Regions from separate parts of the Novosphingobium mississippiense genome, predicted to be linked through region 4. Evidence: riboswitches for the same ligand, from Rfam matches in the RefSeq annotation. Region 4 holds a riboswitch; each other region holds the start of a gene.
The links. Region 4 has a riboswitch for cobalamin ahead of WBP06_RS13175 (hypothetical protein). Riboswitches for the same ligand answer to the same signal wherever they lie in the genome.

Region 1 (7,454 bases), on a different replicon from region 4:
AGCCCCAGCATGACCAGATCGAACGAGACGAACAGCCGGTCCCCGCGCATGATGCTGGCCGGCAGGCCACGGCTGGTGGTAAAGGCGTTCACGACTGGAACTGCGGCATAGAGCAACGCGGCCAGCGCCAGCCCTTCCACCCAAGCGCGGGCAGCTGGGCGCACCAGCGCCCAGAGCAGCACGCCCAGCCAAACTGCAAACAATGTGTTGATCTCCCACTCCGGCCGATGCGCCAGGCCGGTGGGCACCACGCGGTTGGCCAGGAAATAGGCCGGAATGCCCGCGCCAAGGCCTGCGACCGCGGCGATATTCAGCCGTTCGACCAGCCGGAAACCGAAGTGGGGCCGCTGCGGATCGGGCAAGCGCTGGCGACGCTTCACCGTCCACAGCACCAGACCGGTACCGACCATGGCGGTGCCCGCAAGGCCGCTGAAGAAATAGAGCCAGCGCAGGGCGATCTGCGCAAAGCGACCGGTATGCAGCCCGATCATCACGCTTTCGGTCTGAAGTGCGGCGCCCTTCGGCAAGCTGCCGCCAAGGACGCGGCCGCTCGTGCCGGAGAACGTCAGCACGTCTCCGCGCGATCCCATCGCTTCGCCCGGCCCCCGCGTCAGCGCGACGGTTGCCGCCCTGTCGCCGGGGTTGTCGATCCGCACGAAGCCGACTTCGCGCCCGTCCCAATGCGCAGAGGCGGTCCGCATCAGCGGCGCGATATCGACCAGCGGCGCCTTGGTGCCGCTGCGCTCGGCCGCGACGGGCTCCCCGAAGACTTGCGCCTGGAACGTATCCGGCGCGGCGTAGTTCGCCAGGATGCCCCAGGGCACATACATCGCCATCAGCGTCACCAGACCGGTGAAGGTGATCATCAGGTGGAACGGCAGGGCCAGAACGGCAGTGACGTTGTGCGCATCCAGCCAGGATCGCTGCCCCTTGCCGAAGCGCAGCATGAAGAAATCCGCGAAAATCTTCTTGTGCGTGATCACACCCGAAAGGATCGCCACCAGCATGAACATCGCCGCGATGCCCACCAGATAACGCGCCCAGAGCACCGGCATGTAATGCAGGTCGAAATGGAAGCGATAGAGGAAGTAGCCGCCGCGCGTCTCCCGCGCGGTAACTTCATCGCCGTTTTGATCGACCACGGCCTGCGTCTGCGCATCGGCACCGTTGCCGGGATACCAGAACAACTGCGTGGTCGCGCTGCGCCCATTGGGCAGAGAAAGATACCAGAAGCTGGCGTCGGGCGCCTTGCGCTCAAGGAAACGGATCGCCCCTTCTGCCGATTTGACCGGATCGGCATCGCCGGTCACCTCCGGCTGCATCCAGCGCGTGATCTCGTCCTGGAAATAGGCCGAAGTGCCCGTCGCGAACATGGCGAACAGCAGCCAGCCGAGCACCAGGCCCGACCAGGTGTGGACCAGCGCCATCGATTGCCGCAGGCTATCCTTCACAGACGGCCTCCCGCATGCAGCGAAAGCCACAGCCAGCCGGCCATCACCGCTCCGGAAACGACCATCCCCAGCCAGAACCGCCCGATCGACCGCACGCCGAAGGCCACCAGAGCCAATGTCGCGAAGATCGCGAAAGACAACAGCGTGCCGGCCACGCTGGCCTCCGCGGCGGAAACGTTCAGGCCCTGCGCAAGGCCGCGTGCGATGCAGGCCGTCGCCAGCGAGGAGACGATATAGTTCGCCGGAATCGCGGCCGTCAGCCGGGCCGCGAGGTTCGCCTTGCCGATGCCGCTTGGCGGGGATGCCATGACTGCTTCGTTCCTCAGATCAATTTACCGGCAGGATTCGGCCGCTGGAGAGGGGAAGTTGTTGTTTTCACGCACACCACGTCCTCTCAAGCTGCTATTGCGAGCCATTCGCATTTTAACCGCTGCTAAGCGCTGACCGGGGCCGAGTCAATCGCGCCGTCCAAAAAGTTGCCCAAGGTGGATCGGCGCCGGAAGAGCAGCGGATCGGCGGCGAGGCTTGCGGGCCGGGGCCGCTGAGGCTAGGAGCCTGCCTGTCCGGCATCGCGGCGAAAGCGGCGGCGGCGGGCAAGATCGCGCCGGTGCCCCGCAAGGGGCTTAATACGGGAACACGGTCAGAGCGGCGCTGCCGCTCGAATCCGGGGCTGTCCCTGCAACTGTAAGCGGCGAGCGCGATGCACATCGCCGGCGGAACAAGGGTTTTCGCCGCAGCCACTGGGCCGGACGCTAAGTCATGCGGGGCCTGGGAAGGCCGTGCATCGTGCCGTGACCCGTGAGCCAGGAGACCTGCCGGCGTCGATGTCGCTCTCGCCCGGGTCCAGGGAATGGCCAAGGCACGGTAACTCTTCCGTCTGAGCGACGTGATGCACGCGGCCGGGGCCGCAACGGCATGCCACGTCGGGCGCCCGCGCGCCTGTCCGTCGTCGCAGCCGAGCGTCGCGTTTGGCTCGTCCGGACGCGGCGAGACGCTCCGCCCGCTTTCGAGTTACCGGCGCGCGGGAGAAGACCGTTGAGCAAAGTTCCCACCACCGTCATCACCGGCTTCCTAGGCGCCGGCAAGACCACGCTGATCCGCCACTTGCTGCAGAACGCCAAGGGCCGCCGCCTGGCGCTCATCATCAACGAGTTCGGCGACGTCGGCGTCGACGGCGAACTGGTGAAGGGCTGCAATGACGAGGCGTGCCCGGAAGACGATATCGTCGAACTGGCCAACGGCTGCATCTGCTGCACCGTCGCCGACGACTTCCTGCCGACCATGCAGAAGCTGCTCGACCGTGAGAACAAGCCCGATCACATCATCATCGAGACCAGCGGCCTCGCCCTGCCCAAACCGCTGGTGAAGGCCTTCCAGTGGCCCGATATCCGCACCCGCGCCACGGTGGACGGCGTGGTCGCGCTGATCGATGCCGATGCCGTGGCCGCCGGCCGCTTCGCCACCGATGAGGCCGCGCTTGCCGCCGCCCGCGCCGCCGATCCGATGCTGGACCATGAAAGCCCGCTGGAAGAACTGTTCGAGGAACAGTTGGGCTGCGCCGACATGGTCGTGCTCAACAAGACCGACCTCGTCGATGCCGATGCCCTCACCCATGTCGAGACGCTGGTGCTGGCCGAAACACGCCCCGGCGTGAAGATCGTGCGTGCCGATCATGGCGCCGTCGATATCGCCGCGCTGCTGGGCATCACCGCAGCGGCTGAGGACGATCTCGATTCCCGCCCCTCGCACATCGACGGGCTGGACGAGGATCATGACCATGACGACTTCGACAGCTTCGTCGTATCCGGCGGCGACGTGGCCGATCTCGACGCCCTGCTCGCGCGCCTCAAGGACCTGATCGCAGCGCACGATGTGCTGCGCGTGAAGGGCATGGTCGCGGTCGGCGGCAAGCCCAGTCGTCTGGTCGTGCAGGCCGTCGGCCCGCGCATCCAGCACTTCTACGATCGCGCCTGGCTCCCGCAGGAAGCGCGCCGTACCCAGTTGGTCGTCATCGGCCAGAAGGGGCTGGACCGCGCCGCCATCGAGGCGGGGCTGGCGGACGTTCTTGGTGCCGTAGACGCCTGATGCACCTGCTGTCCGCCACGCCGGGGACAATTTCCAACGGCGAGGAGGCGATCGACCTCGACCAGTCTCCCGGCGACATGGTGATCCTCACCGTGGCGGACAGCGAACTTGCCTGCTTTGCGGGCGCGGCGGCGCGTTTGCCGGAGGGCGCACCCCCCAATTCCACGCCAAGCGTCCGCCTCGCCAACCTGCTGCAATTGCGCCACCCCTACTCGATCGACCTCTATGTCGAGAAAGTGATCGCGAAGGCCAAATTCGTCTGCGTGATCCTGCTCGGCGGCAAAAGCTACTGGGGCTACGGCATCGACGAGATCGCCCGCGTCGCGCGCGAGAACGGCATTGCCTTCGCCGCCATCGCCGACGGGCGTGAGGCCGATCCCGCGCTCGATCGCGCCTCCACCCTCCCCGCCGAACTGCGCGAGCGGATGCGCGACTATCTGCGACAGGGCGGGACCGCCAATGCCCTCTCGTTCCTGCGCACCGCCGCCCGCGCGATCGGCCATGACGCGGGCGAGCCGGACGACCCGGTGCCGGTGGCCGACGCCGGGCTTTATCTGGCCGGCACCGAGCGTGCGGGCCTTACCGAAGTGCAGGCGGGCTGGGTCGAAGGTCGCCCGCTGGCGCTGCTGGTGTTCTATCGCGCACTGATGATCGCGGGAACGCTCGATGCCGTGGACGCCATGATCGCGGCGCTGCGGCAGCGGGGCTTCAATGTTGCGGCCGTGCATGTCCGCGCCCTGCGCGAACCTTTCGCGGTGGACTGGCTGGGCGGCCTGCTCGGCGAAATCGCGCCCGACGTGATCGTCAACGCCACCAGCTTCGCCTCCTCCTCGGCAGGCGACGACCGCAAGCCCGGCATTCTCGAAAAAGCGAACTGCCCGATCCTGCAAGTCGCCTACGCAGGCGTCGAGGAAACCGATTGGCAGGGCGCGGCGCGCGGCCTCGGCCCACGGGACCTCGCCATGAACGTGGCGCTACCCGAAGTGGACGGCCGCATCTTCACCCGTGCCGTCGCCTTCAAGGCGGCCGAGCGTTTCGACGACGTGACCCAGTGCGGCATCGTCGTCCCCCGCGTCGCGCCGGACCGGGTGGCTTTCGTCGCCGATCTGGCCGCCGCATGGGCCGACCTCCGCTGCAGCGCTCCGGCCGAGCGCCGAGTGGCCCTGGTGCTGGCGAACTATCCCAACCGTGACGGCCGCATCGGCAACGGCGTCGGCCTCGACACGCCCGCAAGCACCGCCGCCATCATCGCCGCGCTGGCCGAGGCGGGTTACGATATCGGCGATGCGCCAAGGGATGGCGCCGCGCTCATGCGGATCATGACCGGCGGTGTCACCAACGATCTTACATCGCTCGATCGGCCCGGCGAAGTCTCGCTACCGCTAGCGATATACGAAACCGCTTTCGCCGCGGTCCCCGAAAGCGCGCGCAAGTCCATGCTGGAGCGCTGGGGCGAGCCTTCCGCCGACCCCTTCGTGCGTGACGGCGCCTTTCGCCTACCGGTCCATCGCTTCGGCAAGCTCGCCATCGCGGTGCAGCCCGCGCGCGGCTACAACATTGATCCCAAGGCCAGCTATCACGACCCCGCGCTGCCCCCGCCGCACGCTTACCTCGCCTTCCATGTTTGGCTGGCGCAGGACTTCGGCGCGCAGGCGCTGGTCCATGTCGGCAAGCACGGCAATCTGGAATGGCTGCCCGGAAAGGCTATCTCGCTTTCGCGCGATTGTTTCCCGGAAATCTGCGCCGGGCCGGTGCCGCAGCTCTATCCCTTCATCGTCAACGATCCCGGCGAAGGCACGCAGGCCAAGCGCCGCATCAGCGCGGTGGTGATCGATCACCTCACTCCGCCGCTCACCCGCGCAGAGACTTACGGCCCGCTCAAGCAGCTGGAAGCGCTGGTGGACGAGTACTATCTCGCCGCCGGCATGGACCCGCGCCGCCTGGACCGCCTGCGGCGCGACATCCTCGACCTTGCCCGCAGCCATGGACTTGACCGCGATGCCGGAGCCAGCGGCGACGGGGACGACGCGCTTTCGGCCATCGACAACTACCTCTGCGAGTTGAAGGAATTGCAGATCCGCGACGGACTGCATGTCTTCACGCAATCCCCCGAAGGCCGGTTGCGGCGCGATCTGCTGGTGGCGCTGGCGCGCACCCCGCGTGGCTACGATCATGCCGGGCAAGCCTCGCTTCTGCGGGCCATGACAGCGGACCTTGGACTCGACTTCGACCCACTCGACTGCCGCATGGGCGATCGCTGGGACGGCGCGCGGCCGGAAGCGCTGGCGGCGATTTCGAATGAACCGTGGCGCACGCATGGCGATACGGTGGAGCGATTGGAACTGCTGGCGGCGGAACTGGTCGAAACGCCAGCCATTGACCTTGGCCCCCAGACCGCCGCCGTCCTCCACGCCATCGCCACAGACCTTGCGCCCCGCATTGACCTCTGCGGCCCACGTGAGGCCGAGGCGCTGATCGCCGGGCTCGACGGCCGCTTCGTCTTGCCCGGCCCTTCCGGCGCACCGACGCGCGGGCGGCCCGACGTCCTGCCCACCGGGCGCAACTTCTACTCGGTCGATACCCGAGCCGTGCCCACTGCCGTTGCCTGGGAACTGGGCCGCAAGTCCGCCGACCTGCTGGTTGAAGACTACCTCCAGCGCGAGGGCGAATACCCCGAGGCCATCGCCCTCTCCGCGTGGGGCACCGCCAATATGCGCACCGGCGGCGACGACATCGCGCAGGCCCTCGCGCTGATGGGGGCTCGGCCGCGCTGGGACTGGACGTCCGGCCGCGTGGTCGGCTTCGAGATCATGACCGTGGCCGAACTCGGCCGTCCGCGCGTGGACGTAACCTTGCGCGTCTCCGGCTTCTTCCGCGATGCCTTCCCCGAACAGATCGACCTGATCGACAGCGCCGCGCGCGCCGTGATGGCGCTGGACGAGCCTCTGGGCGACAACCCCGCGGCCGAACGCCACCGCGCCGAAGCCGCCGCACTCGTCGAGGGTGGCGAGGCTGAAACGCAGGCCACCCGCCGCGCCGGCGCGCGTGTCTTCGGATCGAAGCCGGGCGCCTACGGGGCCGGACTTCAGGCCATGATCGACGAGAAGATCTGGCACGAACGTGGCGATCTGGCGAATGTCTATCTCGATTGGGGCAGCTACGCCTATGGCGGCGGCGTGGAGGGCGATGCCGAGCGCGACCTGTTCACCGCCCGCCTCGCCTCGGTGGACGCCGTGGTCCAGAACCAGGACAACCGCGAACACGACCTGCTCGACAGCGACGACTACTACCAGTTCGAGGGCGGCATCGCCGCCGCCGTCGAGCATCTGAAGGGCCGAGCGCCGCTCAGCTACCACAACGACCACAGCCGCCCGGAACGCCCGGTGGTGCGCACGCTGGAGGACGAGATCGGCCGCATCGTGCGCGGGCGCGTCACCAATCCCAAATGGATCGCGGGCGTGATGCGGCATGGCTACAAGGGCGCGTTCGAAATCGCCGCCTCGGTCGACTACCTCTTCGCCTTTGCCGCAACGACCCACGCGGTGAAGGATCACCATTTCGACGCCGTCCACGCCGCCTTTATCGAAGACGAAACGGTGCGGGGCTTCATGGCGGAGGCCAACCCGGCGGCCTTGCGCGAAACTGCCACGCGCCTGGCCGAAGCGCTGGAGCGCGGCCTTTGGAAACCCCGATCGAACAGTGCGGGCCTGACGCTCGCGGCCCTCTCAGGAGTATGACCATGGTGCAGCGTACCGACGAACAGCACGCCGAGAAGATGAAGAAGAAGCAGGCCGCGCATGACAAGATCATGGCCGGCAAGACGGTCGAAAAGGGCCTGCTGATCGTCCACACCGGCAAGGGCAAGGGCAAGACCACCGCTGCGCTGGGCATGGTGGTGCGCATGATCGGCCATGGCAA
Region 2 (7,454 bases), on a different replicon from region 4:
GGCCAAGGGCGTCAGCGTCTATCTTTCCGGCGAATACCTGCACACGCGCCAGGACGATGATCTGGCCATCGGAGGCGATTACCTGCCCACCAGGGGCAAGCGCGCCGTATCCAGCCCGAAAGTGCAGTTCGCCATGGGCAGCACATATGACGATGGCCGCCTGTTCGGCAGCACCGCGCTGAAGTACGTCGGCCGCCAATATGCCACGTTCATGAATGACGAGAGCATCAAGGGCTACGCCACGCTCGACCTGTCGGTAGGCGTGCACCTTGCCGGGTTGATCGATGCCCAGCGCATGGACCTGCGCCTGAACGCGATCAACGTCACCAATCCGCATGTCCTGTCCGGCGTGCAGGCGATCAGCAGCAATGCGCTGGATACGGTGGGCCGCAACGGCACCGTGATCGCCGGCTCCGCACCGACGTACTATGTGGGAAGCGGGCGCGCCTTCGTGGTGTCGCTCAGCCGGGCCTTCTGACGATGATCGGCGCCGCCTCCGATCCTGGGCCGCATCGCGTGCACGGCATGGGCACGGCACTGGAGGCGCCGGTCTGGCCGGCAATCACCGCGCAGGAGGCCGAGGCGGTGCTGGCCCGGTTCCCTGCCGCAGGCACGCTGGCAGGGCTGCGATGGCATTCGCCGCGTCCGTTCTCGGCAGCGACGCTGCTGGAAACGGATCGAGGCGCGTTCTTCCTCAAGCGCCATCACCTCCGACTGCGCAGCCCGGCCACGCTGGCGGAGGAACATGCGTTCATGGCGCATCTGCGCGCGGCGGGGCTGACCGTTCCCGACGTTCTGACCACCGCAGACGGAGCCGGGGCCATCGCCAGCGGCGAATGGAGCTACGAACTCCAAAGCCGCGCGCCCGGCAACGATCTCTACCGCGATCGGCAATCGTGGACGCCGTTCCTCTCGCACGACCATGCCCATGAAGCGGGCGTCGCACTGGCCCGGCTGCATCGCGCAGTACGCGACTTCGCGGCGCCCGCCCGCATCGGCCAACCGCTGGTGTCCAGCTTCACCATCCTGCCCGCACGCGACCCGCTGGCAGTTGTGGCAGCATACGTGGCGGCCCGGCCGGCGCTGGCCGGCTTTCTGGCCGACAAGCCCTGGCGGCAGGAACTGAAGCGCCTGATCGCGGCATTGGCCGACGGGCTGGCGGAACGCCTGCAAACCCAGCCGCCACTCTGGACGCACAACGATTGGCACCCCTCCAATCTGCTCTGGTCGCCGGAAGGGACGGTCAGCGCCGTGTTCGACTTCGGACTGGCCACGCAGACCTGCGCGCTGCACGACATCGCCACCGCCATCGAGCGCACGGCAATCCCGTGGCTGGAAATGGACGCCGGCGCGCCCGATGCCGGCGCAGCGCTGGCGCTGCTTGCCGGTTACCGGACCGTCCTGCCGCTCACCCGTACGGATATCGACACCCTCAGCCGATTACTGCCGCTGGTCCATATCGAATTTGCGCTGTCCGAAGCCGATTACTTCGCCGGCATCCTTGCCGATCGCGATCAGGCGATGATGGCCTGGCAGGACTATCTGATCGATCATGCGGACTGGTTTCTTTCCCCGCCCGGGCAGGACTTTCTGCAAGACCTTCGGAATGGAAAGGCAGGCTGATGTCGGCGCTTGAGATCGTGGCCGTGGTGGTCAGCTTCCTGGGAATCTGGCTGACGGCAAAGCGGTGGCTGCTGTGCTGGCCGGTCAGCCTTCTGGCCTGTGCGCTGTACTTCAAGCTGTTCCTCGACGTGCGGCTCTATTCCGACATGATGTTGCAGGCGCTGTTTGGCGTCGCCATCCTCTACGGCTGGATCGTCTGGGCACGCGGGAAGGATCGGGAAGGCGAAGTGATCGTCAGCCCCCTGCAGCCCGCGAAGGCGTGGGCGGGCCTTGCTGCGGGCGCCGTCGGCGCGGTCGCGATCGGGTGGTTCACCAGCCACTACACGAACGCTGCGCTGCCCTGGATGGATTCGGGGCTGAGCAGCTTCAGCCTTGTCGCCCAATACTGGACTGCGCGGCGCCATGCGGCCAGCTGGCTGCTGTGGATCGCGGTGGACGTTCTCTACGTCGGCATGTTCACCTTCAAGGGCCTGTGGCTAACGGGCGGGCTCTACGCGGCGATGGTCGGGCTGGCAGTGCTGGGCTATGTCCGTTGGCGGCAGGCCGCGCGCTCCGATGCGCCCGAAATGCCCCGCATGGCCTGAGCGGACGCTGCGCAACGGAATAGGCGCTGGCGGGGCACCCACAGGCGTCGCACCGCGATCCGCAAGCACCACAGTCCGTTAGCGGCAGGCCGTGCCGTTAGTCAGACAGGTATCCGGATTACCCCTCAATAGCGCTGCCCCGTCGCCCGCGTTCGGGCGACTATGGTGGCAATTATCGGGAGGAAGCCGATGCTCGAGGGTGCAAATGCCGAGCTGTTTTCCGAACTGATCGTCACATGCGACGGGATGCTGTCGCCACAAGTCTATGCGCGGGTTTACGAGACCGCCCAACGCGGCGGGGTGATCGTGGAAGTCGGCACCGCGTTGGGGGCCGCCACGGTGGCCCTGGCGCTGGGGCTGCAAAGTTCCGGCAAACCGGGGCACGTGTTCACGTTCGATCCGATGACCGGCGGCCCCCGCCGGTCGATCAAGACGGCGGAACAGCGCATCGCCCGGATCGAGAAGAGCCTTGCCCACTACGGCGTGGCGGACCGGGTGACCATCACTCCGCAGGATCTGGTCAGCGGCCTGGCCGCGTTGCCCAAGGGGGAGGACGTATCGGTGCTGATGCTGGACGCGGACGGCCGGATCGACCGCGACCTTCAGGTCCTGCACGGCCGCTGCGCTTCGGACTGTTCGATGATCATCGATGACGTGGCGGACCGGGTGCGCGTGAAACGCAGGGGGGCGACGTACCGGATCGACAGCAAGATGCGCCTGTCCTGGCTGCTGACGAACATGCTGATCTCTTCCGGCAAGCTCAGCAGCGGACAGCGGCTGGTGGACACCTATTTCGGCGAACTGACCTGCGATCCCCTGCAAATCATCGAACCGGGCGATGCACTGGCCGTCTATCGGCAACTGGTATTCCAGTCGGCCTCGGCCAACCGGATCCAGCGGCTGCGGTCCCGCGTGCTGGAGTGGGGGCAGGATCTGGCCCCCGACCTCGCCGCCCGCTGCCGCAGGGTCTATCGCCATGTGAAATATGGGCCCGCCCACAGCGAACCGGCGGCAGAGGACGGCGACCAGGCGTTGGAGGATGAGGTCAGAAGGCAGGTCGCCACCTATCACTGACCGCCCGCAAACGATCGCGACATGCCGCGAAGTCCATGACCTCGCGGCATGTCTGCCTTCAATCAGAACGTGTAGCGCGCGCCGATCTTGAACGTGCGCGGTTCGATCACGCGGCTGAGACGCCCGTCCGCCGGGCCATCGGCATCGAACGCGGGAATGTAGGATTCGTAGTAATAGGCGATGTCCTTGTCCCGACTGTCGAAGATGTTCAGGACTTCGCCGTAGATCTCGATCTTCCTGCCCTTCCACGCGGCACGGGCATTGAACACCGTGCTGCCCTTGTCACGCACGCTGTTGTCCTCGACCAGCGGATAGGGGCCAAGGTGGCGGACACGGATGCTGGCCTCCCACGGATCCAGCACGATGGCCGCGCCGGCCGACGCCGCATTCTCGAACGCGTTCGGGATGCGATCGCCATTGTCGTAGCGTGAGTGATTCCAGGTATAGTTGCCGTCCAGCGCCAGCCAAGGCAGCGGGCGCCAGAAAGCGACGACCTCGTAACCATGGCGCTTGCTGGCGCCGGTCGGTTCCACCGCGTTGGAATCGCCCACGAAGCGCAGTTCGCTGTCGACATCCAGCCACCAGTAGGTCCCGGTCAGCGAGAAAGTGCCGGACTGGAAGCGCCCGCCCAGTTCCTTGCCCGTACCGCGCACCAGCACCGGCACCGGCGTATCCACGTTGACCGCGCCGCGCACGTCGTTGGAATGGAAGCCGCGACCCCAGTTGGCGTAGACTTCGAACTGCGGCATCACCTCGTAAGCGGCGGAGAACTTGGGCGAAACGATGGAGTCGTGCCCGCTGCCCTGCCCCAGTTCGGCGGCAGCCTCATCCCGCGCGCGCACCGAATAGTGATAGTAGTCACCGCGCAGGCCGCCGGTCAGCCGCAAACCGGGCAGCGGCTTCCACGTCGCCTCTCCATAGAGCGCACCGGAAAGCTCCTCCACATGGTAGCGACCTAGCGAATAGAGGAACTGCCGGTCGGCCGTGCGGTTCACCCCGACGCTGCCGATGTGATCGTAGCGGTTTTCCGTGCCGATGCTCAGTTCCAGACTGTCGGCCACTTGCCATTGCTTGCGCGCGGTAAGCCCGGTCACCCAGCGCTTGTCGTACTGGTCGATCTGCGCGCTGGTGCCATCGGGATCGGCGTAGGTGGGGTTCGAATACATGTTCCAGTCGTAGTACTGGGCATAGACGTTCGCGCTCCACGTCCTCTGGGTAACGCCGATATTGCCGACGAAGCGCGTCGTGCGGCCGCGTGCCGAGGGATCGGGCGAGCAGAACACATCCTCGCAGACGTCCGAACCTATGATCCTTTCGGGGATCTGCTCGGTCGGCCGCCAGGTCGCGTGATAGGCGTGGAGGGAGGCCTGAAGCGTACCTTCGCCCAAGGGCATCGCATATTTCGCGAAGCCGGCGTAGTGGCGCAGGTGTTCGGCTTCCTCCCAGGGCCCGTCATAGCGCTTGGCCTGACCGACCAGCGTAAGGTCGCCGCCGCCCAGGTCCTTGATCGTGCCGCCGGCGGCAAGACGGCCGGAATTGTACGATCCGCCTTCCACCGAAAGCCACGGGCGCTCGAACCCGTCGATCGTGGTCATGTAGGCCGCGCCGGCCAATGCGAAATCGCCGCCGTCTGCGCGGTACGGCCCCTTTCGGAAATCCTCGCGCGCGACGATCTCCGGAATCAGACCATTGAGGTCGAGGTAACCCTGCCCGTGGCCGTGGGTGCGCAGGTTCATCTGCACGCCATCGATATAAGTCGTGAAGTCGGTGCCGTGATCTAGGTTGAAGCCGCGCAGGAAGTACTGGTTGGCCTTGCCGCTGCCGGAGTGCTGTGCGGCAACCATGCCCGGCACCGCTTCCAGCAGCTCTGCCACACGCAGCAGCGGGCGGACCAGCAGGTCCGATCCGCCTACCGTTCCCTCACTGGCGGCGTGGGCCGTGCCGATCTTGGCTTCGCCACGCCCGAAGACGAGGATTTCGGCGGCCTCACCGGTTCCCGCGCCACTGGCGGCGGCTGGCGCCGCAGGCGCATCTTCGGCATGGGCCGCCGCAGCGGTAAAGGCGGCGCCCACCAATAAGCCTGCGCGCAGCGCATTCATGTAGAAAGTCATTCGTATTCCCCCGGCGTCTGCGACTGGGGGCGAAGGCGTGCCGTCTGCGACGGTCGGCGCGCGTCAACGGCCGGACGCCCGGGGCGACCGTCACGCGAACCGATGCGGCCTTCACCGCTCATTCGTCGCTCAGACGGAAAGATACCGGGCCCTGGCCATCCCCTGGACCAAAGCGAGAGCGACCAGACGCCGGCAGGTCTCCTGGCTCACGGGTCATCGCTTGATGCACGGCCTTCCCAGGCCCCGCATGATTTAGCGTCCGGCCCAGTGGCTGCGGCAGGCGTCCTTGCCCTGCCGCGATATGCATCGCGCTCACCGCTTACAGTTGCAGGGACAGCCTCGGATTCGAAGGGAAAACCCTTCTCACCGCGTTCCCTATTAAGCCTCTTTCGAGGCACCGGCGCGATCTTGCCCGCCCATATCGATTATGGACGAACCGCGGCTGGCTACAGCGCGGGACACCGCAAGGCAAGCGCGGATGAAGGCGAACGCGGGAGCAATTCGGCATGCGCAGGCGTTGTGACCGGCAGGAGAAGGAGCCCATCCGATGTCGCGTGCCACCCAGTTTGCCGCCGCCGCCCGCCGCGAAATCCTGACCCGGCCGGTCCTGTCGCTCGTGCAATCGGCGCTTCCCGCGCTGTCCGCCACCGAGAACGAGGCGATCGACGCCGGCAACACCTGGTGGGACGCCGCGCTGTTCACCGGTAATCCGGACTGGGAGCAGCTTCTGGCCGTTCCGCCCGCCACGCTGACGGAGGAAGAGTGCGCCTTCATGGACGGCCCGGTCGACACACTCTGCGCGATGATCGACGACTGGCGGATGACTTGGGAAACCCGCGACCTTCCGCCCGAAGCGTGGGATTTCCTGAAGCGCGAGAAGTTCTTCGGAATCATCATCCCGAAGGAGCACGGCGGCCTGGGCTTCTCGAACTTCGCGCATAGCGAAATCGTGCGCAAGATCGCCAGCCGCTCGGTCTCCACGGCCGTGACGACGATGGTGCCCAACTCGCTGGGGCCGGGCGAACTGATCCTGCGCTTCGGCACCCCGGAACAGCAGGAATACTGGCTGCCGCGCCTAGCCGATGGGCGCGAGGTGCCCGCTTTCGGCCTCACCAGCCCCGAGGCCGGCTCGGACGCGGCCTCAATGATCGACGAAGGCGTGGTCTGCCGGGGCGAATGGAACGGCGAAGAGGTGATCGGCATCCGCCTCAACTGGCACAAGCGCTACATCACGCTGGGCCCGGTGGCGACGATCCTTGGCCTGGCCTTCAAGCTGCACGACCCCGATCGCCTGCTGGGCGGAACGGACGATATCGGCATAACCGTGGCGCTTGTCCCCACCGATTTGCCCGGCGTCACCATCGGCCGCCGTCACGTGCCTTCCATGCAGACCTTCCAGAACGGCCCGAACGAGGGGCACGACGTGTTCATCCCGCTGGACAACGTGATCGGCGGACCGGACCGCGTGGGCCAGGGCTGGAAGATGCTGATGAGCGCGCTGGCCGCCGGGCGCGGGATCTCGCTGCCCTCACTCTCGGCCGCGGCAGCTGCCTTCGCGGCGCATACGACCGGTGCCTATGCCCGCGTGCGATCGCAATTCAACCTGCCGATCGGCAAGTTCGAAGGCATCCAGGAACGCCTCGCCCGGATCGCCGGCAATGCCTACCTGCTGGATGGCGCGCGACGGCTTACTTGCGCCGGGCTGGACCAGGGCAACCATCCGGCCGTGATATCCTCAATCCTCAAGCTCCACGCCACCGAACGCATGCGCGTGGTCATCAACGACGCCATGGACGTTCACGGTGGCAAGGCGATCATCGAGGGGCCGCGCAATTACCTCGGCAGCCAGTACCGCGCGATTCCCGTGGGCATCACGGTGGAGGGCGCCAATATCCTCACCCGCAGCCTGATGGTTTTCGGACAGGGCGCGATCCGGTCGCACCCCTATCTGCTGGAGGAAATCCGTGCGGTAGGCGAGACAGACCGCAGCCGGGCACTGGCCAGTTTCGACCGGGTGCTGTGGAAGCATGTCGGCCACGCCTTGAAGACGGCGATCCGTGCC
Region 3 (7,454 bases), on a different replicon from region 4:
GAGATTGTCCGACAGGTTGATGGCGCAGAAATCGTGGCCAAGCGGGGCACCAGCCCGCGCTGCGGCGGCCAGCATCGCGGTAATTCCGGGAAGCACGCGGATATCCAGTTCGCGCCATGCCGGGCGCCCCGCCTCCAACGCCTCGAACAGCGCGGACGCCATGGCGAACACGCCCGGATCGCCAGACGAAACCACAACCACCCGATGCCCTTGCGCAGCCAGTTCCAGCGCCAATGCCGCCCGGTCCAGTTCCACCCGATTGTCCGAAGCGTGCAGGACAAGCCCCGGACGAGGCTTTACGCGCGCGACATAGGGGATGTAGCCGACGACGTCGGTCGCCTCCGCCAGCGCGGCGGTGACTTCCGGCGTCACAAGCGCATCGTCACCCGGCCCAAGGCCCGCGACGGCGATCCAGCCTGCGCTGGCGTCCTCGCCACCAATGCCACTGTCAGTCATGGGCGACGCCCCTGCCCGTGGATCAGCAGGATCGAAAAATAGGGCACCGCAGCTTCGATGTCGCAAAGGCGCGTCACGCGCTGCCCTTCCATGGCGGCATGTTCGACCAGCCACGCGGCATCCTCACGCCCCGCCGCAGCAACGGCGCGGCGCAGCTTGGGCAGGTTGCGGCCGATCTTCATTACCACCAGCGCATCGGTATCGCGGATGCGCTGCACCAGTTCCTCTTCCGGAAGGGTGGCCATGGCAACGGTCAGCACGTCGTCGCCCCAGGTGATGGGAAGGCCGGATGCATTCCACGCGCCGGCCATGCCGGTAATGCCCGGCACCACTTCCACCGACGCCCGACCCGCCAATCGGCTATGCAAGTGCATGAAGGAGCCGTAGAAAAACGGATCGCCCTCACACAGCACCACCACGTCTTCACCGCCTTGGGCCGCATCCATCAATCGCTCGGTGCAGCTGGCGTAGAACGCGCCAAGGCAGGCGTTATAGCGCGGATCGGACAGCGGTATTTCCGTGGTGACCGGGTATTCCATCGCGATCTCCACCACGTCCGGCCGCAACAGGCCTTCGGCTATGCGCCGGGCATGGCCCGGCCTGCCTTGCTTCCGGAAATAGGCGACCTGCCGGGCGCCGCGCACCAGCCGGTCTGCACGCACGCTCATCAGATCCGCCGCGCCCGGTCCCAGGCCGACGCCGTGGATGGTGCCGTAACCGCCGGTCATTCCGCGCGGCTCGCCAGCGCGTTCACCGCTGCCACCGTGATGGCGCTGCCGCCAAGGCGCCCCTCCACGATGCAGCAGGGAACCGGCGATGCCGTCCAAAGGGCATCCTTGGATTCGGCGGCGCCGACGAAACCGACCGGACAACCGATGATTGCGGCAGGGCGCGGACAATCCGGATCCTCCAGCATGTTGAGCAAATGGAATAGGGCCGTCGGCGCATTGCCGATCGCCACCACCGCCCCGTCCAGATGCGGGCGCCATAACTCCAGCGCGGCGGCGGAACGGGTATTATCCATGCTTCTGGCCAGTTCCGGCACCTCCAGATCGGCCAGAGTGCAGATCACGCGATTGTCCGCAGGCAAGCGCGCGCGGGTAATGCCTTCGGAAACCATGCGCGCATCGCACAGGATCGGCGCCCCGGTGGAGAGGGCGTGCCGCGCAGTCAGTGCAAAGCGATCCGAAAAGCGGACATGCGCTTCAAGGCCCACCATGCCGGCAGCATGGATCATGCGCACCGCCACCGGCTCCTCATCGACCGAAAAGCGCGATAGATCGGCCTCCGCGCGGATGATGGCAAAGGACTGGCGATAGATCGCAGCACCGTCCTTCTCGTAAGTATAGGGCATCAGAAGGCTCCAAGTCTGCCGGGAATGTCGGCGCTGTCCATCCCACGGAAAAGCGGTTCGGCATCGGCACGGGCGTTAAAGGCAAGATCGTATCGGCCATCGCGCCCCGTCAGCATCACGTCGGCCGGCTGCGAACTGGCGCACCCTTTGGCACAGCCGGACACATGCAGCCGCCCCCTGACGAGCGGTGCGATCCGGCGCGCCAGTTCGCGGGTTACCACGCTGGCTTGCGAACAGGCCGGCTTGCCAGGACAGGCATCGACGCGCAGGAGCGGTTCGGCGGGGTCGGTCGACAAGCCGGGAATGTCGATGCCGGCTGCGCCTTCGACCAGGATCACGCGCCACGGCGTGAGGCGAAGCCCCGTGACACCGGGCCTCTCCATCACGTTCATCAGCGTGGATGCCTCAACCCGGCCGAACGGCAGGCCGTAAGCCGTGCCGCCGGTTCGTTCGCCCGGCAGCATGGACCGAAGCGGCTGCGCTGAACGCACATCGCCGATGGCCCAATCAGGTAGCGCGGCGGAATGTCGTGCCATCCGCCGCGCCTGCAGGCCACCGCTGTCCACGAACCACCGCGCCAGCGCCAGCAGGGCATCGACTTCCGTGCCATCCGTCAGTTCCACGCCCTCCGACCGGCCATCAGCCCGCAGCATCAGCCTTCCGCTACACGCGCGCTCTATGCGAAAATCGCCCGGCTCACATATCAGCGCCGGAGCCGGACCGGCATCGATGACGAAGCCGATCTTGCCGGGTAACCGGGGCAGATCGTGCAGCCGGCCATACAGTTCGCTGGCGATCCGGACGGTGTCATCGTCGGTTTGCCATTCCGGCGCGACCAGAAGATTGCGGCGCCCCTCCCGCTCGGCATCGTCATCCACCAGATCCAGCGCTTGCAGACGTTCGAGCAGGGCTGGCCACTGCAGGTGGTCCACCCCACGCAGCTGGAAATTGGCGCGCCGCGTCAGGTCGAGAAGGCCGTTGCCATAAGTCAGCGCCGCCTCGCACAGACCGATCGCCTGCGCGACGCTCACTCGGCCAAGATGCGGCTTCACCCGCACCAGCAGTCCGTCGCCAGCCATCATCGGCCGCCATGCGTCGGGACACCAGCCCCTGACGACGCCCTCCACCTGCGAGCTCAAAGCCATCTCACCCCGCGCCGGGCGGAACCTTGGATGGGGCTTGCCGGCAAGGCCGACCGACGCGGGTCGACGGGCGGGCGCATAACACCCGGCGACACGCGCACGTGCAGCCCCAGCCGCACAGCTTCGCCGCCCAGACGGAAGTATTACCGTGCCGTGATCATCCCCTGGATCAAGGCAAGAGCGACCGGTGCGCCGGCAGGTCTCCTGGCTCGCGGGTCACAGCTTGATGCACGCCTTCCCGAACCACAGGGTCCAGTGGCCGCCCTTCGCAAAGGGCCCGTGCATCGCGCTATCCGCTTACAGTTGCAGGGACAGCCGCGGATTTGGGAGCAAGCCCCCGCACCGCATTCCCGATTAAGCTCCGCTTGGAGCACCGGCGCGATCATGGTCGGACAGCGGATCGCTCCGCCGCCGATCGGCGCTCCTTACAGCGATCACCAAGGCGGGCCAATCGTTTTTTGGCGACGATCGGGGCGCAGGCGCGGCGCTGCCCGAACTGGCGGGATGGGCGCCCTGAGGCAGGCGGATCATTAACGGCGATCATTAATAGGTAGGAAATTTCGAGATTGCGGGTAAAGGGCCGGGCAATCTTCGGTGCCTGTGATGCGGTTTGATCTCCCCACCCTGTACTTCCTTGCCATAGGCACGTTGCTTCTCAGCGCCGTCATGACGCTTTGGGAACGACACGCGCGGCCCCAGTACGCAGGCCCCCAACACGCGCAACCATTGCGCAAAAGTGGACTCGGTATCCTTGCCACCGGGTATGCGATGCTGGCCGGCGGATGCGCCTTGGCGATGGGGCGTACCATGTTCGCCGCCCCCCTTGGCGCCAGCTTGGCCAATATGATCTTGCTGGGCGGGTACCTTTTGGTTTTCTGGGGCGCAGCCGGCCTGGCAGGCCGAAAGCGCGGCAAGATTGCGCTGGCCATCTGGGTTTTTCAGGCACTGGTCTGGTGCTTCATTGGCGGGCGCTGGCAGGACATTGTCTGGAACTATGTCAGCGCATTTCCCATTGCATTGGCCAGCGGCCTGACCGCTTGGGAATTGTGGGCAAACGGCCGCTTCGTTTCCTGCGATCGCGCCGCATCGCGGTAGGCTTCGCTGCCATGCACTGCCTCTTTTACCTGGGACGGGCCTGCATTCTCCCGCTGATCGCTCCCAGTTCCGGATCAACGCTGCTGGGTATCTCCAGCATCTTCACGATGTACGAGGGTGTCTTGTACTCGGTGGGCCTGCCCATGGCGTTGATCGCGCTTCTGCGCGAGGAAACGCACGACCAACTGCTGAAAGCATCCCACACCGATTACCTCACCGGCCTGGGCAATCGACGCTGGTTCTTCGAGGAAGCAGAGAGGCATATTCACAACACCCGCGCCGACGCGGATATATTTCTGCTCGCGTTCGATCTGGATCATTTCAAGGCTATCAACGATCGGTTCGGCCATGCGGCGGGGGATGAAGTGCTCAAGCTGTTCGCAGGCTTCGCGCGCGGGATCGTCGGGCCGGATACAATTCTCGCCCGGATCGGTGGCGAGGAATTCGCAGCATTGGTGTCCTGCAAATCCGATGCGGACGCGTCGGCCGTTGCGCAGGCCGTGGTAAGTGGCTTTGCGGAGATCGTGATCGACCGGTCAAAAGGCCTGGGCATCAAGGCCACGGTCAGCATCGGCCTTGCGCAACTGAGCCGCGACGGGAACGACCTTGCAGAACTTCTGCTGGCGGCCGACGCTGCACTTTACCGGGCGAAAGTCAGCGGACGCAATCGGATCGAACCGGCGCAACCATCAGCCGAAGGGCTTGGCAACGTCCTTCCAGCGCGAACGCGCAAATACCGGGCGACATTGCCCTGAATGCGATTGGCCAACGCCAAGATCGGGCTCTCCTTATTCGATGACTTCAAAATCCTGGAACCGTTGATCCGGTGCAACTGGTTCGGATACTGCCCAGTTGCACGGCCTGAACGCCGTCGCTGGTCATATCCAGATGGAGTTTGGCGCGCGCCACCCCGCACCGCCATTTCCGAAGTGCCGTTGTGAATACCCAGGGCACCTGTTTCAATCACGGTCATCTCCCGAAGGCCGCTAACAATAGTGCAACAAAACAGAAAAATGACGGCACGCTCGCAAGGTGCCGGTCTGTGGTCTTGCGGCGGATGAATTCGCCGGTCGAATGGGAGGAAGTGATGAGGAAAGCCCACCGGGCTGCCGCACTACTGTGTGGCGCCAGTCTTTTGCACGCCATGCCGGCGCTGGCACAGGATGCAGCCGCCGCCTCCGCGCAAGAAGAACCGGCTGATGCGGAACCGGCGGTCCCCGCCCAGGACATCATCGTCACCGGATCGCGTGCCATCCGCAATGGCGATTCCATGCCCTCACCCGTCACAGTGGTGCAGCCCTCGAACCTCCTCGCGGTCCAGCCGGGGACTCTGGCCGATGCACTCAATACGTTGCCGGTGTTCGCCGGTGCGCGCGGACGCACCAGCAACCCGACATCGACCGGCAGCGGCGGCGCCGGCAATGGGTCGGCCAACCAGTTGAACTTACGCAACCTCGGCCCCACCCGCACCCTGGTGCTGATGGACGGATTGCGTGTGCCGCCGACGCTGCTGAACGGTGTCGTCGATGTCGACATCATCCCGCAGATGCTGGTTCAGCGCGTCGACACCGTGACCGGCGGCGTCTCGGCCGTTTACGGTTCGGACGCGGTCAGCGGCGTTGTCAATTACATCATCGACAAGGGCTTCAACGGCCTGAAAATGCAGGCCAGCAGCGGCATTTCGCAGCGCGGAGACGCTTCGCAATATGATGTTGGCGTCGCCGGTGGCACCAGCCTGTTCGGCGGACGTGGCCATATCGAGGCGAGCTACGAGTATCGCAAGGAAGGCGGCATCAAGTACCGATCCTCGCGCGATTACCTTGACAACATCGGCGTGACCGGCACCGGCACTGCCGCCAATCCCTACGTGCTCCAGCACGATGTCCGCCAGGCCAATACGCCATTCGGCGGTCTCATCACCAGCGGCCCGCTGGCCGGGCAGATCTTTGGCGAAAACGGCGTGCTGCGCCCCTTCGTCCACGGCACCGCGACCGGCACCAGCGGCCTCGAAATCGGTGGTGATGGCGGCTATTACGACAGTTCGCTGGTCTCCCCGCTGGAATTCAACCAGATCTTCGGCCGCTTCGACTTCGACGTCAGCGACAAGGTCCACTTCCACGCGCAAGTGGCAGGGGACATCAAGAGCAACCAGAACTGGGCCGATCCGCTGCGCCTTTCGGGCGCGACGATCAGCTCCACCAATGCCTTCCTGCCGCAAGCCTATCAGACCGCGATGGCCGGCGTCGGCAGCTTCAAGTTCGGCGAGATGGTCAATGAATCTGGACGCCTGAATTCGGTTTCGCATACCGACCAGTGGACCGCCAATGCCGGTTTCGACGGCAAGCTGGGAGGCTTCGACTGGAAGCTCGATTACGTCTGGGGCGTCACCACCCTGAAGACCACGCTGAACAACAACGTCAACAACCAGAACCTCTCCGCCGCGCTGGACGCGGTCACCGATCCGGCGACGGGTAATGTCGTCTGCCGCGTCACGCTGACCAACCCCGGCCAGATGCCGGGCTGCGTGCCGCTGAATGTGTTCGGACCGACTGCCGCCAGCCAGGCCGCGCTCGCCTATGTCATGCCCAGCACGCATTACCGGGCGCAGACGCGGATGAACGACATTTCGGGCAGCATCGCCGGCTCGCCGCTCAGCACTTGGGCGGGCCCGATCAACGCCGCACTTTCGGCCGAATGGCGCAAGGTCAGTTTCGAGGCGGATAGCGACACCGACCCCAACCAATATGCCGATTGCACCGGCCTGCGCTACAACTGCACCTCTACCACCAAGCTCTGGCTCAACAGCTTCGCCGCATCGCCCAAGGTCAGCCAGACCGTCTACGAGGCCGCGCTCGAAGTGGACGTGCCGCTGCTGAAGGACGTGCCGTTGATCCAGGCGCTGAACCTCAACGGCGCGGCGCGTTATACGCATTACAACACTTCGGGCACCTACTGGACCTGGAAGGCCGGGCTGGACTGGCACGTTACCGACACACTGCGCATCCGCGGCACCCGATCGCGCGACATCCGGGCGCCTACGCTTTACGAACTCTTCGCGCCGGCCAACTCGGTGCCGGTCAACCCGGTCGACCTGCTGACCAATACCAGCCCCAGCGTGCAGCAGACCGACCTGTCGAACCCCGACCTCAAGGCCGAAATCGCCAATACCCTGACTGGCGGGGTGGTCTGGACCCCGACGCCGCGCGCCAGCATCGCGGTAGACGCCTATCACATCACCATAGACGATGCTGTAACGCAGATTGCCGGGTCCACTACCGCCTATCAGCAAGCCTGCTATGCCAGCGGCGGCACCTCGTTCTACTGCTCGTTGCAGGACCGTCCCAACGGCTACGCCGACACCAGCGCCGCCAATGCGGTGACGCATTGGTACACGCTCTACATGAACC
Region 4 (7,454 bases):
CGATATCGTCGGTGAACAGGGTGGAATAGCCGTAGCCGCCCGCGGTCGAGGATGCGTCAGCCAGGCGCATGCCGTCGATCACCATGACCGACTGCCCCGCATCGGCGCCGCGAATGCGCAGCGACGTGGTGGTGCCGTAACCACCGTTGCGCGAAAGGCTGATGCCGGGGGTGCGCAGCAGCACATCGGTCACCGCGATCGGCTGCGCGGCCACGATCTGCTGATCGTCCAGAACCGTGATCGTTTCCGCCACGCGATCGGCATCCACGGGCGTGCGCAGCGCGGTAACGACGATACCGTCGGCGGTGCCCTCGGCAGCGGCATCGGCAGCTTCCGCAGCATGGCCGGTGGCGGGGACAAGCGCCAGTGCAAGCGGGCTGGCGGCGGCGAGAATGCGGTACTTCATCGTATTTCCTTCGAAACAGTCGTCGAAGCCCCGGCGGTTCGGCATCTGGACGAAGGACAGGCGCAAAGCGCTCCGGCAAAGGGGCCGGACGACGGGCGGCGTCCTCCACCCAGGCCGGTGGCCGGCGGAGCGGTGGCTGTCGTCGCGCGAGGAAACACCCCCGTTCACCCGGCACACCCTGTCCGGACGAAGAACGACCGCGACGGGCAGGTCTCCTGGCTTGCGGGTCGGTGCCGGTTCAGCCGCCTTCTCGGGAATTGCGCCGTTTTCACTGGCCTGGCTCCCAATGGCGAAATGGCCGAACGGCTCGCCGCTTACAGTTGCAGGGGCAGCCCGGGTCTTGCACCCGTGTTCCCTTTTGATCCCCTTGCGGGGAACCTGTCGCGGCGCGGCAACTATCGTGCGGCAAGCCGGCTGGCAAGTGTGCGAAGCTTGCGCCCCTGCGCAAAGTGCCATAGGCGGGACGGCGCAAGGGGTGCCCGAAAGGGCTTAATCGGGAAGCCCGGGCCCGCGGGAAACCCTCGCGGCAGGCCGGCACTGCTCCCGCAACTGTAGCCGGGGATGCGCCCCGCCAGATGCCATTGGGGCCGCGAGCGTTCATGCTTCCAGGCTTTCGAGAAGGCGGCGGACAGGCGCGACGATCCGGCAAGTCAGGAAACCGGCCCTTCGCCGTCGATCCTTCGCGCGGGCGGGATGCACCGGGCGGACGAGGCGGGGTTCCATCGCGGGATCCGCCTTGGCGAGACGACAAGCCGCATGTCGTTTCGAAGGGAGCCCGTACGCAATGACACCGATCCGCTGATCCTCGCCGGGGCGATATCGCCCCCGACACCTGTCGCGCACGCGCCTTCCCTTCCAGCTCGCCGGGAGACAACCGTCATGAACACTGCCGCCAAACCTGCTTTCGCCCGCCCCGCTTCAGATAGCCCCGCCTCCAACCGGCTGCCCCTTTGCATATTCGCCGCGCTGGCCGTGCTGATGCTGGCAACGCGCAGCCATTCGCTCAGCCACCTGGTCCACTTGCCCGATACCGACCTTGCCAGCTTCTTCGTGCTGGGCTTCTTCGTGCGCCGCATGGTCGCCTTCGCCGCGCTGTTCATGCTCGGTTTCGCGATTGACGTGGTGGTGATCCAGGTGCTGGGCGGTTCGGGCTTCTGCTTCACGCCGGCCTACTGGATGCTGCTGCCCGCACACGGTTTGCTCTGGCTGGCCGGCCGTTTCGCCGCCGCCCGCTGGGGCGATCGCCTCTCCGCCCTCCCCGCGATCGTCGCGCTGCTGATAGCGGCAAGTTTCGCAGCGAATCTGCTGACGAGCGGGGGATTCTATTTGCTCGGCGGCCGCTATCCCGATCCGACGCTGGCCGGCTTCCTGCCACGCATCGCCCGCTATTTCCCCGGCGTCCTGCTGGCCACGCTGCTGTGGTCCGGCGTTGCCGCGGCACTCTGGGCACTCGTGGTAACCGCGCGTCCCCACCTGCGCATTCGGCCCCATCGATGACTGCCTGTCCCGCGCTGTTGATCGCCGCGCCCGCGTCGGGCCAGGGCAAGACGCTGGTCACCGCCGCCCTCGCCCGGCGCCATGCCCGCGAAGGGCGGCGCGTGCGCCTGTTCAAGTGCGGGCCGGACTTTCTGGACCCCATGGTGCTGGAAGCCGCCAGCGGCGCCCCGGTGCATCAGTTGGACCTCTTCATGGTGGGCGAAGCGCAATGCCGCGCCCTGCTGCACGAGGCGGCGCAAGAGGCCGACCTGATCCTGATCGAAGGGGTGATGGGCCTGTTCGACGGCGATCCTTCCGCAGCGGACCTTGCCCGCCGGTTCGGCCTGCCGGTGCTGGCGGTGGTCGACGGATCCTCGATGGCGCAGACTTTCGGTGCGCTGGTCCACGGACTGGCCAGCTATCGTCCCGATGTGACGCTGGCGGCCGTGCTGGCCAACCGCGTGGGCAGCGCCCGCCATGCCGAACTGCTGGAAGGCAGCGTACCGCCCGGCATACGCTGGCTGGGCGCAATGGCGCGGGATGGCGGGATTACACTGCCGGAGCGGCATCTGGGGCTCGTGCAGGCCGGCGAAGTGGGCGACCTTGCCCAGCGTCTCGATCGGGCCGCCGACCTCCTGCCCGAAAGCGCGCTATGGCTGCCGGCTGCCGTGGATTTCCCGCCTTGCGCCGTCGAAACCCCCTCAGCCGCGCTGGCGGGCCGTACCATCGCCGTCGCCCGCGATGCGGCCTTCTCCTTCATCTACCCCGCCAATCTGGCCGTTCTGGCAAGCGCCGGCGCGCGGATCGCATTCTTCTCTCCGCTGGACGATTCCGAACTGCCGGAATGCGACGCGCTCTGGCTGCCCGGTGGCTATCCGGAACTGCATAGGCATCGCCTGGCCGCGAACGCATCGATGCTGGCCGCGATCCGCGCGCACCATGCCGCCGGCCGGCCGATGCTGGCGGAGTGCGGGGGAATGCTCTACGCCTGCGAGACGCTGGACGACGGCAAGGATGGCCAAGGCCGTGCGCCATTGCTGGGCCTGCTGCCCGCCCGGGCGACGATGCAGCCCCGCCTTGCCGCGCTGGGAATGCAGCAGGCGGAGATCGACGGACAGCGGGTGCGGGGGCACACCTTCCACTACTCCACGCTCGATACCGCGCTGGAGCCGATCGCCCGCGCCAGCACGCCCGATGGCCGCCCCGGAGAGCGGGTGTTCCGCCACGGCGCCCTGACGGCCAGCTACATGCACCTCTACTTCGCGTCCGCGCCCCGGCTCGTCGCGGCGCTATTCGGCGCTACTGCACTGGAAGCACCCGTAAAGTCCGGTTGACTCCGCCGCGTGCAAAGGCACTAAGCTGGCGCATGTCCGCCGATCCGCAGACCATTGCCGCCGCCCGTCAGGCCTTGTCCTCGGGCGATCTCGACCGGGCCGAAACGCTTGCCCAATCGGCGCGCACGGTGCCCGCGCTCGCACTGGACGCGGTGGAGGTTCTGGCGCTTTCCGCCAAGGCCCGCGGAACCGGCGATCGTTTCGAAGCGCTGCTGCGCGAAGCCATCGCCCTGGCGCCCGATCGGCCCTGGCCGCGCGACGATCTGGCCGAATGGCTGCACGATACCGGCCGGCTGCACGAGGCCGAGGCCGTGCTGCGCGAAACGCTGATCGCCCAGCCAAACAATGCCAGCGCCCACATGCGGCTGGGCAATCTGCTGAGCGAGCGTGAGGAGCTGGTCGAAGGGGCCGAGCACTTGGAAGCCGCGATCCGCGTGGCCGGGCGGCATCCGCAGCTGCTGACCAACCTGGGCCGCAATCTGCAACGTCAGGGCCGACTGGACGAGGCGGCACCGCTGCTGGCCGATGCCGCGCGGGCGATGCCGGAGGCTCTGCCGCCGCTGGCTTGGCTGGCCGAACTGGAGGAACAGGCCGGGCGGTTCGATCGCGCTTCCGCCCTGCTCGACCGGGCCGAGGTGCTGGCGCTGCGGCAGGGCACCGACGTCACGCTCCAGCGCGTAACCTTGCTTTCGCGCACCGATGGCTGGGAAAAGGGCCTCTCCATGCTGGAGGCCGAAGCCGAACCTTCGGGCGCGGCGCGGCTGCTGCGCGGCCGCCTGCGCGACCGGGCGGGCCGCAAGGCCGAAGCGTGGGACGATTTCGTCGCCGGCAAGGCCGCGCTCGCCGCCGCCGCCAGCCGCACTTATCCCGCCCGCGCCGTGGGCGAACTGATCCAGCAGTGGCAGGATTTCTTCACCGGCGACCGCTTCGCCGAATTCACCCCGGCGCCGCGCCGCAAAGGCGTGCCGCAGCCGGTCTTCGTGCTGGGCTTCCCGCGTTCGGGCACCACGCTAACCGAGCAGGTGCTGGCCAGCCATTCGCTGGTGCGCGCGGGCGGCGAACTCCCGTTCGGCCGCGAACTGGCGGAAAAGGCCGCCGGGTTGACCGCAGGCGCCTTCCCCCGCCATCCCGATGCGGTGACCGAGGAGCAGCGCGAGACGCTGGGAACGCAGCTGCGCGATCACTACCTCGCCCGCGCCGAACGCTATGGCCTGCTGCGCGAAGGGGCGATGTTCTTCACCGACAAGATGCCGCTGAACGAGCTTTACCTGCCGCTGCTGCAACTGGCCTTCCCGCAATCGCCGGTGGTGGTGGTATCCCGCGATCCGCGCGACGTGATGATTTCCGCCATGAGCCACGATTTCACGCACGGCTTCGCCTGCGGCTACCGGATCGAGGATCTGGCCCTGCACTATGCGCGCATGGAGAAGCTGACCGGCCACTGGATCGAGACGCTGCCGGTTCCCGCGCACGAGCTGGGCTACGAGCATTTCGTGGCCGATCAGGAGCAGGAAACCACCGACCTGATGGCCTGGCTGGGCCTTGATGCGGAGGCGGCGCAACTGAGCTTCCACACACTGGGTCGCCACGCACCGACGCCCAGCTACGCACAAGTGCAGGAGCCGCTCAACCGCCGCTCGATCGGCCGCTGGAAAGGCTATGCCCGCGAACTGGCACCGGTGCTTCCGGTGCTGTCCGAAGCGGTGGAGCGCGGCGGCTACGCCGCCTCGGACAGTCCCGAGGCCAGCGAAGGCGCCAACGACCCGACGATCAACTGAACGCCGCCCGGCCCACGCACCACCATGCGCGCGCCAAGGCGCTTGAGCGCAGCCTCGTCGATCACGGCGGGATCGGCCAGATCGATCCAGACACGGCTTGAGGCCGAACCTGCGGATGTGACATTGCCCTTGCCGCCCAGCGCGGTCAGCCACGGCGCCGCATCCACGGCAGGGGCCGCTTCGGCCTTTGCCGCCGTTGCTGCGGCGGCGCGCAGCGGCCCGGCCGCCTCACGCATCTCGCTCGCCACATCGTCCGCGATCGGGCCGACGACGACTTGCAGCGCGCCCGGCGCCGGGCGGATCAGGCCACGCGCGCCAAGGGCCTTGAGGCGCGGCTCGTCCACCGCTTCGGAATCGTGGAGGCGCAGGCGCAGGCGGGTGGTGCAGGCGCCGATCTCGGCCAGGTTGCCCGCGCCGCCCAGTGCGGCCACGAAGGCCGCACCCCGGCCGCCTTCGGCAGGGGCGAAGGAACCCAGTTCCTCGCCCACCGGCTCATCCTCTCGGCCCGGCGTCTTGATGTCGAAACGGGCGATCGCCCAGCGGAACGACGCGTAATAGAGCAGCGAATAGCCCGCGCCGATCGGCAGCAGCAGCAGCGGATTGGTGGCCTTGGAGAAGTTCAGCACATAGTCCAGCAGACCTGCCGAGAAGCCGAAGCCCAGCTTGACGTGCAGCAGGTCCATCAGCGCCATGGCCACGCCGGTCATCACCGTGTGCATCGCGTAGAGCAGCGGCGCCAGGAACATGAAGGTGAACTCGATAGGCTCGGTCACGCCCGTCAGGAACGCGGTCAACGCCATCGACAGGAACATGCCGCCCACGGCCTTGCGCCGTTCAGGCTTGGCGGCGTGGTACATGGCAAGGCAGGCCGCGGGCAGGCCGAACATCATCACCGGGAAGAAGCCCGACATGAAGCTGCCGGCAGTGGGATCGCCCGCGAAGAAGCGGTTGAGATCGCCGGTGGTGCCGTGGAAATCGCCGATGATGAACCAGGCCACGTTGTTGATCACGTGGTGCAGGCCGGTGACGATCAGCAGGCGATTGAGCACGCCATAGGCGAACAGGCCCAGCACGCCGGCGTGAACCACGCCGTTGCTGACCAGATCCATGCCCCCGGTGATCGGTGCGAAACCATATCCCACCAGCGCCGCCAGCAGCAGCCCGGCAAGGCCGGAGAGGATCGGCACGAAACGGCGCCCACCGAAGAAGGCGAGATATTCAGGCAGGCGGATCGTGGCGTAGCGATTGTAGAACGCGCCCGCGATCAGGCCGGAGAGAATGCCGATCGGTACCGAGAGCTTGGCGATGGCCTTGGCCCGCCACGCATCCGCCGCCAATGCAGCCACGCTGTCTACTATGCCAGCCGTCGTCTCGGGCGGCACCACCAGCAGCGTCTGCGCGCCCTTGCTGGCGACCAGGAAGCAGACAAGGCCAGCCAGCCCCGCCGCACCGTTGGAATCGCGCGCGATGCCGACGGCAATGCCCAGCGCGAACAGCAGGCCCAGATTGTCGAAGATCGCCGCGCCCGCTGCTGCCACGAACGGCAGCGCCAGCAGGTCCGGCTGCCCAAGGCGCAGCAGCAGGCCAGCGATCGGCAGCACCGCGATCGGCAGCATCAGCGCACGGCCCAGCGGCTGGAGCGATTGCAGCGAGAGCTTCATGCCACTTCCTCCACAAGTTCACGGACCATGGCGCGCACGGCGGCCGCGTCGGGCAATTCCAGCGCCCGTTCGGCCAGCGCGCGGCAACGGGCGAGATCGAGCGTCCGCACCAGCGCCTTGGTTTCCGCAATCGCGGTGGCGGAAACCGAAAGCTCGCTGACGCCAAGCCCCACCAGCAACGGCACGGCATCGGGATCGGCGCCAAGGCCGCCACACAGGCCGGTCCAGCGGCCATGGCGCGCGGCGCCGGTCACGGTGGCTTCGATCAGGTGCAGGATCGCCGGGTGCAGTGCATCCAGCCCCGCGGCGACATGCGGGTTGGTCCGGTCGCGCGCCAGCGTGTACTGGGCAAGATCGTTGCTGCCGATCGAGAAGAAGTCAGCCTCCGCAGCCAGCGCCCCGGCGTGCAGCGCGGCAGCCGGCGTTTCGATCATGATGCCGAGTTCGGGGCACGGACGCCCCTCTTCCGCCGCGATCCGCTGCAGCACCGCCCGCGTGGCGCGCAGTTCGGCGATCTCGCTAACCATCGGCAGCATGATCTGCACCGGGCCCTTCGCATCCATGGTGACCAGCGCGCGCAACTGCGCATCGAGCAAGCCGGGCGTCGCCAGTTGCAGGCGAATGCCGCGCAGGCCCAGCGCCGGGTTTTCCTCGCCGGTTATCGGCAGGTACGGCGCGGGCTTGTCGGCACCGATATCGAGTGTGCGGACGACCAGCGGGCGGCCGGCGAGCGCGGCCGAGATTTCCGAATAGGTCTGGCGCTGTTCGGCCAACGAAGGGGCTTCGGCGCGGTCCAGGA

Region 1: linked by a shared signal. The riboswitch ahead of cobW (cobalamin biosynthesis protein CobW) and the one ahead of WBP06_RS13175 (hypothetical protein) in region 4 are both predicted to bind cobalamin.
Region 2: linked by a shared signal. The riboswitch ahead of WBP06_RS18670 (TonB-dependent receptor) and the one ahead of WBP06_RS13175 (hypothetical protein) in region 4 are both predicted to bind cobalamin.
Region 3: linked by a shared signal. The riboswitch ahead of WBP06_RS23070 (cobalamin biosynthesis protein CobG) and the one ahead of WBP06_RS13175 (hypothetical protein) in region 4 are both predicted to bind cobalamin.

The regions. Positions count from the first base shown of each region.
Region 1 is NZ_CP147003.1:2,103,407-2,110,860, reverse strand. Features, by position in the region: gene WBP06_RS27770 (PepSY-associated TM helix domain-containing protein) at 1-1,451, opposite strand, end outside; gene WBP06_RS27765 (hypothetical protein) at 1,448-1,759, opposite strand; cobalamin riboswitch at 2,040-2,286, shown strand; gene cobW (cobalamin biosynthesis protein CobW) at 2,487-3,536, shown strand; gene cobN (cobaltochelatase subunit CobN) at 3,536-7,273, shown strand; gene cobO (cob(I)yrinic acid a,c-diamide adenosyltransferase) at 7,276-7,454, shown strand, end outside.
Region 2 is NZ_CP147003.1:29,898-37,351, reverse strand. Features, by position in the region: gene WBP06_RS18690 (TonB-dependent receptor) at 1-478, shown strand, start outside; gene WBP06_RS18685 (phosphotransferase enzyme family protein) at 481-1,623, shown strand; gene pnuC (nicotinamide riboside transporter PnuC) at 1,623-2,207, shown strand; gene WBP06_RS18675 (class I SAM-dependent methyltransferase) at 2,397-3,281, shown strand; gene WBP06_RS18670 (TonB-dependent receptor) at 3,344-5,392, opposite strand; cobalamin riboswitch at 5,566-5,809, opposite strand; gene WBP06_RS18665 (acyl-CoA dehydrogenase) at 5,940-7,454, shown strand, end outside.
Region 3 is NZ_CP147003.1:1,017,528-1,024,981, forward strand. Features, by position in the region: gene cobJ (precorrin-3B C(17)-methyltransferase) at 1-456, opposite strand, end outside; gene cobI (precorrin-2 C(20)-methyltransferase) at 453-1,184, opposite strand; gene WBP06_RS23065 (precorrin-8X methylmutase) at 1,181-1,810, opposite strand; gene WBP06_RS23070 (cobalamin biosynthesis protein CobG) at 1,810-2,955, opposite strand; cobalamin riboswitch at 3,129-3,345, opposite strand; gene WBP06_RS23075 (hypothetical protein) at 3,556-4,047, shown strand; gene WBP06_RS23080 (GGDEF domain-containing protein) at 4,059-4,802, shown strand; gene WBP06_RS23085 (TonB-dependent receptor plug domain-containing protein) at 5,135-7,454, shown strand, end outside.
Region 4 is NZ_CP147001.1:2,786,972-2,794,425, forward strand. Features, by position in the region: gene WBP06_RS13170 (TonB-dependent receptor plug domain-containing protein) at 1-406, opposite strand, end outside; cobalamin riboswitch at 594-803, opposite strand; cobalamin riboswitch at 863-1,088, shown strand; gene WBP06_RS13175 (hypothetical protein) at 1,286-1,903, shown strand; gene WBP06_RS13180 (cobyrinate a,c-diamide synthase) at 1,900-3,216, shown strand; gene WBP06_RS13185 (sulfotransferase) at 3,249-4,994, shown strand; gene nagE (N-acetylglucosamine-specific PTS transporter subunit IIBC) at 4,934-6,655, opposite strand; gene ptsP (phosphoenolpyruvate--protein phosphotransferase) at 6,652-7,454, opposite strand, start outside.